DNA from 4 places in the Pseudomonas sp. PL-6 genome. Region 1 is predicted to be linked to each of the others. Evidence: predicted binding sites of a transcription regulator. Region 1 holds the regulator's gene; each other region holds the start of a gene.
What was found. Region 1 encodes sigma-54, which starts transcription at its own class of promoters, with help from an activator protein. Its sites were predicted from a motif close to ANTGGCATNNANNTTGCTNT; they were not measured.

Region 1 (2,187 bases):
CAACGACGGCCAGCTGATCGCCGAGGGCGACGCCGAGACCATCCTCGCCAACCAGACGGTGAAAGAGGTGTACCTGGGCCACGAATTCCGCCTGTAGCTCGCCCGCTATTTCACTACAGAAATATGGCAAGCCCTAGGCAAAGCCGAGAAGTTCAGGCATATAATTTGCTTCCTGGTGGCGCCGCGGCGCCCTGTAGTGGAAGGCGTAACCCGCCGGTGAATTAAGGTCTGCAATGAAACCATCGCTAGTCCTCAAGATGGGCCAGCAGCTGACGATGACCCCGCAGCTGCAACAGGCTATCCGCCTCCTCCAACTGTCGACCCTGGACCTGCAACAGGAAATCCAGGAGGCACTGGAGTCCAACCCCATGCTCGAGCGCCAGGAAGACGGCGACGACTTCGACAACAGCGACCCCATGGCCGACGGCGCGGAAAGCGCCGCGCCCACCCCGAGCAAGGAAGACAGCTACCAGGAAACGACCCCCACGGTCGACAACCTGGAAGAGGGCGAATGGGGCGAACGCATCCCCAACGAGCTGCCGGTCGATACCGCCTGGGAAGACGTCTACCAGACCAGCGCCAGCAGCCTGCCGAGCAACGACGACGACGAGTGGGACTTCACCACCCGCACCTCCAATGGCGAGAGTCTGCACAGTCACCTGCTCTGGCAACTGAATCTGGCGCCGATGTCGGACAAGGATCGACTGATCGCCGCCACCCTGATCGACTGCATCAACAACGACGGCTACCTGGAAGAAAGCCTCGAGGAAGTCGCCGAATCCTTCGACCCCGAGCTGGACGTCGAGCTGGACGAGGTGGAAGTGGTGCTGCACCGCATCCAGCAGTTCGAGCCGGCCGGCATCGGCGCTCGCGACCTGCGCGAATGCCTGCTGCTGCAACTGCGCCAGCTGCCCGCCGGCACGCCCTGGCTGAGCGAAACCCAGCGCGTGGTCGGCGACTACCTGGAGCTGCTCGGCAGCCGCGACTACGCCCAGCTGATGCGCCGCAGCAAGCTCAAGGAAGACGAGCTCAAGCAGGTCATCGACCTGATCCAGCGCCTCAACCCGCGCCCGGGTTCGCAGATCGAGTCCAGCGAGCCGGAGTACGTGGTGCCCGACGTCATCGTGCGCAAGCACAACGACCGCTGGCTGGTGGAGCTGAACCAGGAGGCCATGCCGCGCCTGCGGGTCAACCCGCAGTACGCCGGCTTCGTCAAACGCGCCGACTCCAGCGCCGACAACACCTTCATGCGCAACCAGCTGCAGGAAGCGCGCTGGTTCATCAAGAGCCTGCAGAGCCGCAACGAGACGCTGATGAAGGTCGCCACGCAGATCGTCGAGCACCAGCGCGGCTTCCTCGACTACGGCGACGAGGCGATGAAGCCCCTGGTACTGCACGATATCGCCGAGGCGGTGGGCATGCACGAGTCGACCATCTCGCGGGTCACCACGCAGAAGTTCATGCACACCCCGCGCGGCATTTACGAGCTGAAATACTTCTTCTCCAGCCACGTCAGCACTGCCGAGGGGGGCGAATGCTCGTCCACCGCGATCCGCGCCATCATCAAAAAACTGGTTGCCGCAGAAAACGCGAAAAAGCCGTTGAGCGACAGCAAGATCGCTGGTTTACTGGAGGCACAAGGCATCCAAGTCGCCCGTCGGACAGTCGCCAAGTACCGCGAATCCCTCGGCATAGCGCCCTCCAGCGAGCGCAAGCGACTGATGTAGGCCAGATCGATTGGAAGCCTCTCGCTTCCAAGCCAAAGTGTTCCGGCGGCGGGTCGTATAGGACCCGCCTCTTACACAAGGCAACAAGGAGAAAGCGGTATGCAAGTCAACATCAGTGGACACCAGCTGGATGTGACCGACGCCCTGCGTGACTATATCGGCGAGAAACTCGGCCGATTGGAACGCCACTTCGACAAGATCACCAACGTTCAGGTGACCATGGAGGTCGAGAAGCTCAAGCAGAAGATCGAAGCTACCCTGCACGTCGCCGGCGGCGAGGTCGTCGCCAACGCCGAACACCAAGACATGTACGCCGCCATCGACCTGTTGGCCGACAAACTCGACCGTCAACTCATCAAGCACAAGGAAAAGCAGCTCGAACGCCTGCAAGGCGCCACGGCCCGCTGACATTCCCCATCCATGATCCGACTTGAAAACATCCTGACCCCCGGCCGTTCCC
Region 2 (2,187 bases), 400 kb from region 1:
AATTACCCCGCAATACTCGGGCATGTGCTTGGCGAACTCGGCGGTGCCGATGCGCGTGGCGGTGTCGATGATGTCCTGCTTGTGGCTGGCGATCAGCGGGCGCATCACCAGCATGTCGGTGGCCGCGTCGATCACCGCCAGGTTGGTCAGGGTCTGGCTGGAGACCTGGCTGATCGCCTCGCCGGTGACCAGCGCCTCGATCTCCAGGCGCTCGGCCATGCGGGTGGCGGCGCGCAGCATCATGCGCTTGAGGATCACGCCCATCTGGCTGTTGTCGACCTTGCCGAGGATCTCGCCGACCACTTCCTCGAACGGCACGCTGATAAACAGCACGCGCTGCGAACGGCCGAACTTCTGCCACAGGTAGTGGGCCACTTCCATCACGCCCAGCTCGTGGGCGCGACCGCCGAGGTTGAAGAAGCAGAAGTGGCTGACCAGGCCGCGGCGCATCATCTGGTAGGCCGCCACGGTGGAGTCGAAGCCGCCGCTCATCAGCACCAGGGTCTGCTCCAGCGAGCCCAGCGGGTAGCCGCCGAGGCCTTCGTGGCGATGATGGACGACGAACAGACGCTGATCGCGAATCTCCATGCGCACTTCGACTTCCGGCTTCTTCAGATCGATGCCGGCCGCATTGCACTCCTGGCGCAGGCGCGAGCCGACGTGACGCTCGACGTCGATGGAGCTGAAGGCGTGCTTGCCGCCGCGCTTGCAGCGCACGGCGAAGATCTTGCCCGGCAGCTGGTCGGCGTAGTGGCGCTTGCAGTGCTCGGTGATGTCGTCCAGATCGCCCAGCGGGTACTCGTTGACCTCGAGGAACAGGCCGATGCCCGGCGTGCAGCGCAGGCGCTCGGTCATCTCGGCCAGCAGGCGCGGATCGTCCAGGTCGGTCTCGACCTCCAGGTTGTCCCACACACCGGTGACCTTCAACTCGGGGTCGAGGTCGCGCAGCACGGTGCGGATGTTCTTCCCCAACTGGCGGATGAACTGCTTGCGCACCGGGCGGCTCTTGATGGTGATTTCCGGGAAAACTTTGACGATCAGCTTCATGAATTGGGCGCCTGCAGGGGCGACGGAAAAACAGGGGCGCGGATTATAGCGGAAATTGCTCAAGCTTTGACCAAAAATACTGCACGCCTCATTGATCGCACCAAAATAGAACATTGCGATATTTGGCAGCCCTCAAATGGTGCAAATATTCCTGCGCATGCCCCATGCAGGCCGCGCAGCGCCTGAGTTTTCGGGCCTCCGTCCATTCCGGGGCACTGGCATGCAATTTGCTCCCTTGTGAGGCAGGTCGCCCTGACGGACTATCCCGCCGGGCTTCACCGCACATATCGGGGCTCCACGAAGCGAGCCTTTTCCACCTGGAGGACAACATGTCTAAGGCTGTTCAACTGATCAAAGAACACGACGTGAAGTGGGTAGACCTGCGCTTCACCGATACCAAGGGCAAGCAGCACCACGTGACCATGCCGGCTCGCGACGCCCTGGACGACGATTTCTTCGAACACGGCAAGATGTTCGACGGCTCCTCCATTCATGGCTGGAAAGGCATCGAAGCCTCCGACATGATCCTGATGCCGGTCGACGACACCGCCGTGCTCGACCCCTTCACCGAAGAGCCGACCCTGATCCTGGTCTGCGACATCATCGAGCCGAGCACCATGCAAGGCTACGACCGCGACCCGCGCTCGATCGCCAAGCGCGCCGAGGAATTCCTCAAGACCACCGGCATCGGCGACACCGTGTTCGTCGGCCCGGAGCCGGAGTTCTTCATCTTCGACGAAGTGAAGTTCAAGTCCGACATCTCCGGCTCGATGTTCAAGATCTACTCCGAGCAAGGCTCCTGGATGACCGACGGCGACGTCGAAGGCGGCAACAAGGGCCACCGCCCGGCCGTCAAGGGCGGTTACTTCCCGGTTCCGCCGTGCGACCACGACCACGAAATCCGTACTGCCATGTGCAACGCCATGGAAGAAATGGGCCTGGTCGTCGAAGTGCACCACCACGAAGTGGCCACTGCCGGTCAGAACGAAATCGGCGTGAAGTTCAACACCCTGGTGGCCAAGGCTGACGAAGTTCAGACCCTGAAGTACTGCGTGCACAACGTCGCCGATGCCTACGGCAAGACCGCGACCTTCATGCCGAAGCCGCTGTACGGCGACAACGGCTCGGGCATGCACGTGC
Region 3 (2,187 bases), 2.4 Mb from region 1:
ACTGTGCTCATGCCTGACTCCCTTTCGCTGACTTACTGACCCAGGGTCAGCACGCGCTGCAGCATCTGTTTGGCGGTATTCATCATTTCCACGTTGGTCTGGAAGGCGCGACTGGCGGAAATCATGTCGGCCATCTCCTCGACCACGTTGACGTTGGGGTAGTACACGTAGCCGCCGGCGTCCGCCGCCGGATGATCCGGCTCGTAGCGTGGCATCAGGCTGCTCTGGTCCTCGACCACGCCGAGCACCTGCACGCCACGGCCGGCCTCGTCCTGCTCGGCGAACAGCGAACCCCGGTCGCCGCCCTGCGCCTGCTGGAACACGGTGGCGAACACCGGATGGCGGGCGCGGTAGGTCTGGTCGATGCTTGAGGACACCGTTTCGGCGTTGGCGATGTTGCTGGAGATGGTATTGAGGCGCGTGCTCTGCGCGCTCATGCCGGTTCCGGCGATATTGAAGACACTGGCAAGGGACATGGTCGCGCTCCTTATTCGCCGCGCAGGGCGCTGGTCAGCCCTTTGAACTTGCTGTTGAGGAAGGTGAAGCTGGCCTGAAAATGCACCGAGTTCTCGGCGTAGTTCGACTGCTCCATCTGCAGGTCGACGGTGTTCTGGTCCAGCGAGGCATGCAGCGGCGTGCGATAGGCCAGCTCGGCCTGGCCGGTGGCGATGCCCTCGGCGCCGATATGGCGGCCGTCGGTGCGCGCCAGGGCAACGTTGCCGCGCTGCTGCTTGGCGCTCTGCGCGGCCAGCACGCTGGCGAAGTCGAGGTCGCGCGCCTTGTAGTTGGGGGTATCGGCGTTGGCGATGTTGTTGGCCAACACCTCGGCACGCTGGGCGCGGAAGCCGAGTGCCTGTTCGTGGATACCGAGGGCCTTGCCGAAATTGATGCTCATGCTCTGCAACCTTTGCCGCTGGGGCAGTCTGGTCTTTCCTGCCAGACATTCAGCAAAGCTTGTGCCAACTAATAAATCACTTATAAATCAGTTAGTTAAACAAATAACGAGACGACGCAAGCGGCAAAGCGGCAAGCCCTTACCGCCCGTAGGCAAGCGAGCGGCAAAGGCCGTTCGACTGTTTGCCGCCCGGCGGTGATGCCGGGGAGCGGCCTCGATCACCAATGGACAGATCGAATGGCGCCCGCGAAAACCGAGTAGCCCGGATGCGATTGCCGGCCAGGGAAGCCCCACCGGGTTGCCTTGGGGCCACGGAAGGTTCGGGAGAGTGGAAGTCGCCGCTGACGCGCCTCCCACGGGGTGCCGCCTCGGCGCAACGGGGTCCGGACAGCGGGCAGGCGAGATCCCCAGGCCAGGAAACGCAAACGGGAGGCCTAGGCCTCCCGCTCTGCTCCACCGATGGTGATCGCGCCACTACTTGGCCTTATAGATGATGCCCGGACTGCACTGCACCATCTGGTACTTCTCGGGCAGGCCGTTGAGCGCCTCAGACGCACCGAGGAACAGGTAGCCACCCGGCTTGAGGGTGGCATGGATGCGCGTGAGGATGTCCTTCTTCACCTCCGCGGAGAAGTAGATCAGCACGTTGCGGCAGAACACGATGTCGAACTTGCCCAGCGCCGCGTAGCTGTCCAGCAGGTTGAGCGGGCGAAACTCGACGCGGTTCTTGATCGGCGCCTTGACCTGCCAGCGGCCCGGCCCCTTGGGGTCGAAATAACGCTGCAGGCGCTCCTGGGCCAGGCCGCGGCCCATGGCCAGGCTGTCGTACTCGCCGGACTTGCAGTTGGCCAGCATCGACGGCGACAGGTCAGTGGCGACGATCTGCACCCCGCCCTTGAGCTGGCCGATATTGGTCCGCTCGAACTCGTCGATCGACATCGACAGCGAATAGGGCTCCTGCCCGGACGAACAGGCCGCCGACCAGATGCGCAGGCGCTGCGCCGGATAGGCCTTGATCAACTCCGGCAGCACCCGGTTCTTCAGTACCTCGAAGGGGTAGGTGTCGCGAAACCACAGGGTTTCGTTGGTGGTCATGGCATCGACCACCTGCTCGCGCAGGCCGCTGCGCGGCTGGTTCTGCATGCGCTGCACCAGCTCGCCCAGGGTCTTGATGCCGTTCTGTTCCATCAGCTTGTTCAGACGGCTGGAGACCAGGTACTGCTTGTTGCTGCCCAGCAGAATACCGCAGGCCTTTTCCAGGAAAGTCCGGAACTGCTCGAAATCCAAATTAC
Region 4 (2,187 bases), 630 kb from region 1:
CTGCACTTCGGCCAGGTCGGGGTAGGGCAGGCTCTGCCGGAGCAGGCCCTGGGCGGCATAGGGTTCGATGGGGGCCGTGCCGTTGAGGTGCGCGGCGATCTGCAGCAGGTGGTCGACGGCGATCACCCTGAGCCCGGAGGCGAGGCTGGCCTCTTCGGCATTGGCCGCCGGCACCAGCAAGGTGCGTCCGGCTTCGCGGGCGGCCAGCGCCGCCGGCAACACGCCCTGCACCGGGCGCACGGCGCCGGACAGCGCCAGTTCGCCCAGGCACTCGTATGCATCGAGAGATGGGGCCGGTACCTGACCGCTGGCGGCGAGAATGCCCAGGGCGATGGCCAGGTCGAAGCGACCGCCGTCCTTCGGCAAATCGGCGGGGGCCAGATTGAGGGTGATGCGTTTGCTGGGAAATTCGAAGGCGGCGTTGAGAATGGCGCTGCGCACGCGGTCCTTGCTTTCCTTGACCGCGGTCTCCGGCAGGCCGACCAGGGTCAGGGATGGCAGGCCGTTGGCCAGGTGCGCCTCGACGGTGACGGTGGGCGCTTCGACGCCGACCTGGGCGCGGCTGTGGACGAGGGCCAGGGACATGATCACTCCTTGATCGGTCCCGCCGCTGGATCAGTCGGCGGGTGGGTTGAGCTTGGCTTCCAGCTCGGCAACCTTGGCTTCCAGCGCCTCCAGGCGCGCGCGGGTGCGGGCCAATACCACCATCTGGCTGTCGAACTCCTCGCGGCTGACCAGCTCGAGCTTGCTGAAGCCGCTCTGCAGCAGGGCCTTGAACTGGGCCTCCAGCTCCGCGCGCGGTAGCGGGCTGTCGCCGCTGAACAGGCGCGAGGCGTGGCTACTGAGGGTGTCGAGCAGGGCTTTGGGCGGCAGCATGGGCGGGTTCCGAGTACAGACGGCGGGCAGTGTAGCACGTGGTCGGCGGCGGGACGTCGTCCCGTCAGCTGCACGATTTTTGCGCACGGTCGGCGCGCATGGCGCACCAATCTTGTGCGTAAGTGCCGCCGCGGCCTCGCCCCGGTTGCATCAGGCTGCAGGTAAAACCCTGAATCACGGCGCTTTTATGGGAGCTGGCAAGATTTCTGCTTAGGGCCTAGCGACTCATGCACCGATGCAGTACCGGTGCGTCGGACGGAGCGGGGGAGTGTTTCGTCGGGAGCGGTTGGTGGGTATCGGCCACGCCAGGCTGGGCGGTCGGTGCATTACAAAAGCCAGACACTGCGCTTAGACTTGAGCCGGGTTCGCAATTCCTGGGGCAAGTCCACCTTACACGGGAGAAAGTTTCATGAAGCTAGTCACTGCCATCATCAAGCCGTTCAAGTTGGACGATGTGCGCGAGTCGCTGTCGGAGATCGGCGTGCAGGGCATTACCGTCACCGAGGTCAAGGGCTTCGGCCGCCAGAAGGGTCACACCGAGCTGTATCGCGGCGCCGAGTACGTGGTCGACTTCCTGCCCAAGGTGAAGATCGACGTGGCCATCGCCGACGATCAGCTCGATCGCGTCATTGAGGCCATCACCAAGGCGGCCAACACCGGCAAGATCGGCGACGGCAAGATCTTCGTGGTCAATCTGGAACAGGCGATCCGCATCCGTACCGGCGAAACCGATACCGACGCGATCTAAAACCTCCGAACCCCACGCCCCAGGAGTAAACCCATGACTCTGCGAACTTTCGCAGGGCTAGGAGCCCTTTTGCCCTCGATTGGCGGTCTCGCGCCGCTGTCGACGACGAATGCCGGAGTCGGCGAAGTCCTCGCCGCCCCGCTGTGCCTGACCCTCGCAGGTCTCGCGCTCCGCGATGGGAACGCCTGGTCGCCTTGCGGCGCAGGGGGTTCAGCGATCCAGATCGAGCGTGGCAACTACCTGTAAAGCATACGGAACGCGTCCGGAGCCAACCCGGGCGTCTTAACCGAACAGCGCACAATAAGCGCCGGCAAGAGGTGAAAAATGGACAACACAGCATTGACTGCATTGCAGTACGGCTTCGATACCTTCTACTTTCTGATCTGCGGTGCCCTGGTGATGTGGATGGCGGCAGGCTTCGCCATGCTCGAATCCGGCCTGGTCCGCGCCAAGAACACCACCGAGATCCTCACCAAGAACATCGCCCTGTACGCGGTGGCCAGCGTGATGTACCTGGTGATCGGCTACCACATCATGTACTCCAGCCCGGAAGGCGGCATCCT

Region 2: glnA (glutamate--ammonia ligase) is a predicted target of sigma-54. The motif match lies at 1,262-1,281, and genes of this name have one in related genera.
Region 3: flgB (flagellar basal body rod protein FlgB) is a predicted target of sigma-54. The motif match lies at 945-964, and genes of this name have one in related genera.
Region 4: glnK (P-II family nitrogen regulator) is a predicted target of sigma-54. The motif match lies at 1,070-1,089, and genes of this name have one in related genera.

What each region holds. Positions count from the first base shown of each region.
Region 1 is NZ_CM134189.1:4,401,830-4,404,016, forward strand. It holds gene lptB (LPS export ABC transporter ATP-binding protein) at 1-97, shown strand, start outside; gene ACW9UL_RS19095 (RNA polymerase factor sigma-54) at 234-1,727, shown strand; gene hpf (ribosome hibernation-promoting factor, HPF/YfiA family) at 1,827-2,135, shown strand; gene ptsN (PTS IIA-like nitrogen regulatory protein PtsN) at 2,148-2,187, shown strand, end outside.
Region 2 is NZ_CM134189.1:4,805,915-4,808,101, forward strand. It holds gene thiI (tRNA uracil 4-sulfurtransferase ThiI) at 1-1,047, opposite strand, end outside; gene glnA (glutamate--ammonia ligase) at 1,377-2,187, shown strand, end outside.
Region 3 is NZ_CM134189.1:1,969,733-1,971,919, reverse strand. It holds gene flgD (flagellar hook assembly protein FlgD) at 1-11, opposite strand, end outside; gene flgC (flagellar basal body rod protein FlgC) at 33-476, opposite strand; gene flgB (flagellar basal body rod protein FlgB) at 488-895, opposite strand; gene cheR (protein-glutamate O-methyltransferase CheR) at 1,370-2,187, opposite strand, start outside.
Region 4 is NZ_CM134189.1:5,034,087-5,036,273, reverse strand. It holds gene ACW9UL_RS22210 (YifB family Mg chelatase-like AAA ATPase) at 1-585, opposite strand, end outside; gene ACW9UL_RS22205 (accessory factor UbiK family protein) at 616-876, opposite strand; gene glnK (P-II family nitrogen regulator) at 1,286-1,624, shown strand; gene amtB (ammonium transporter AmtB) at 1,949-2,187, shown strand, end outside.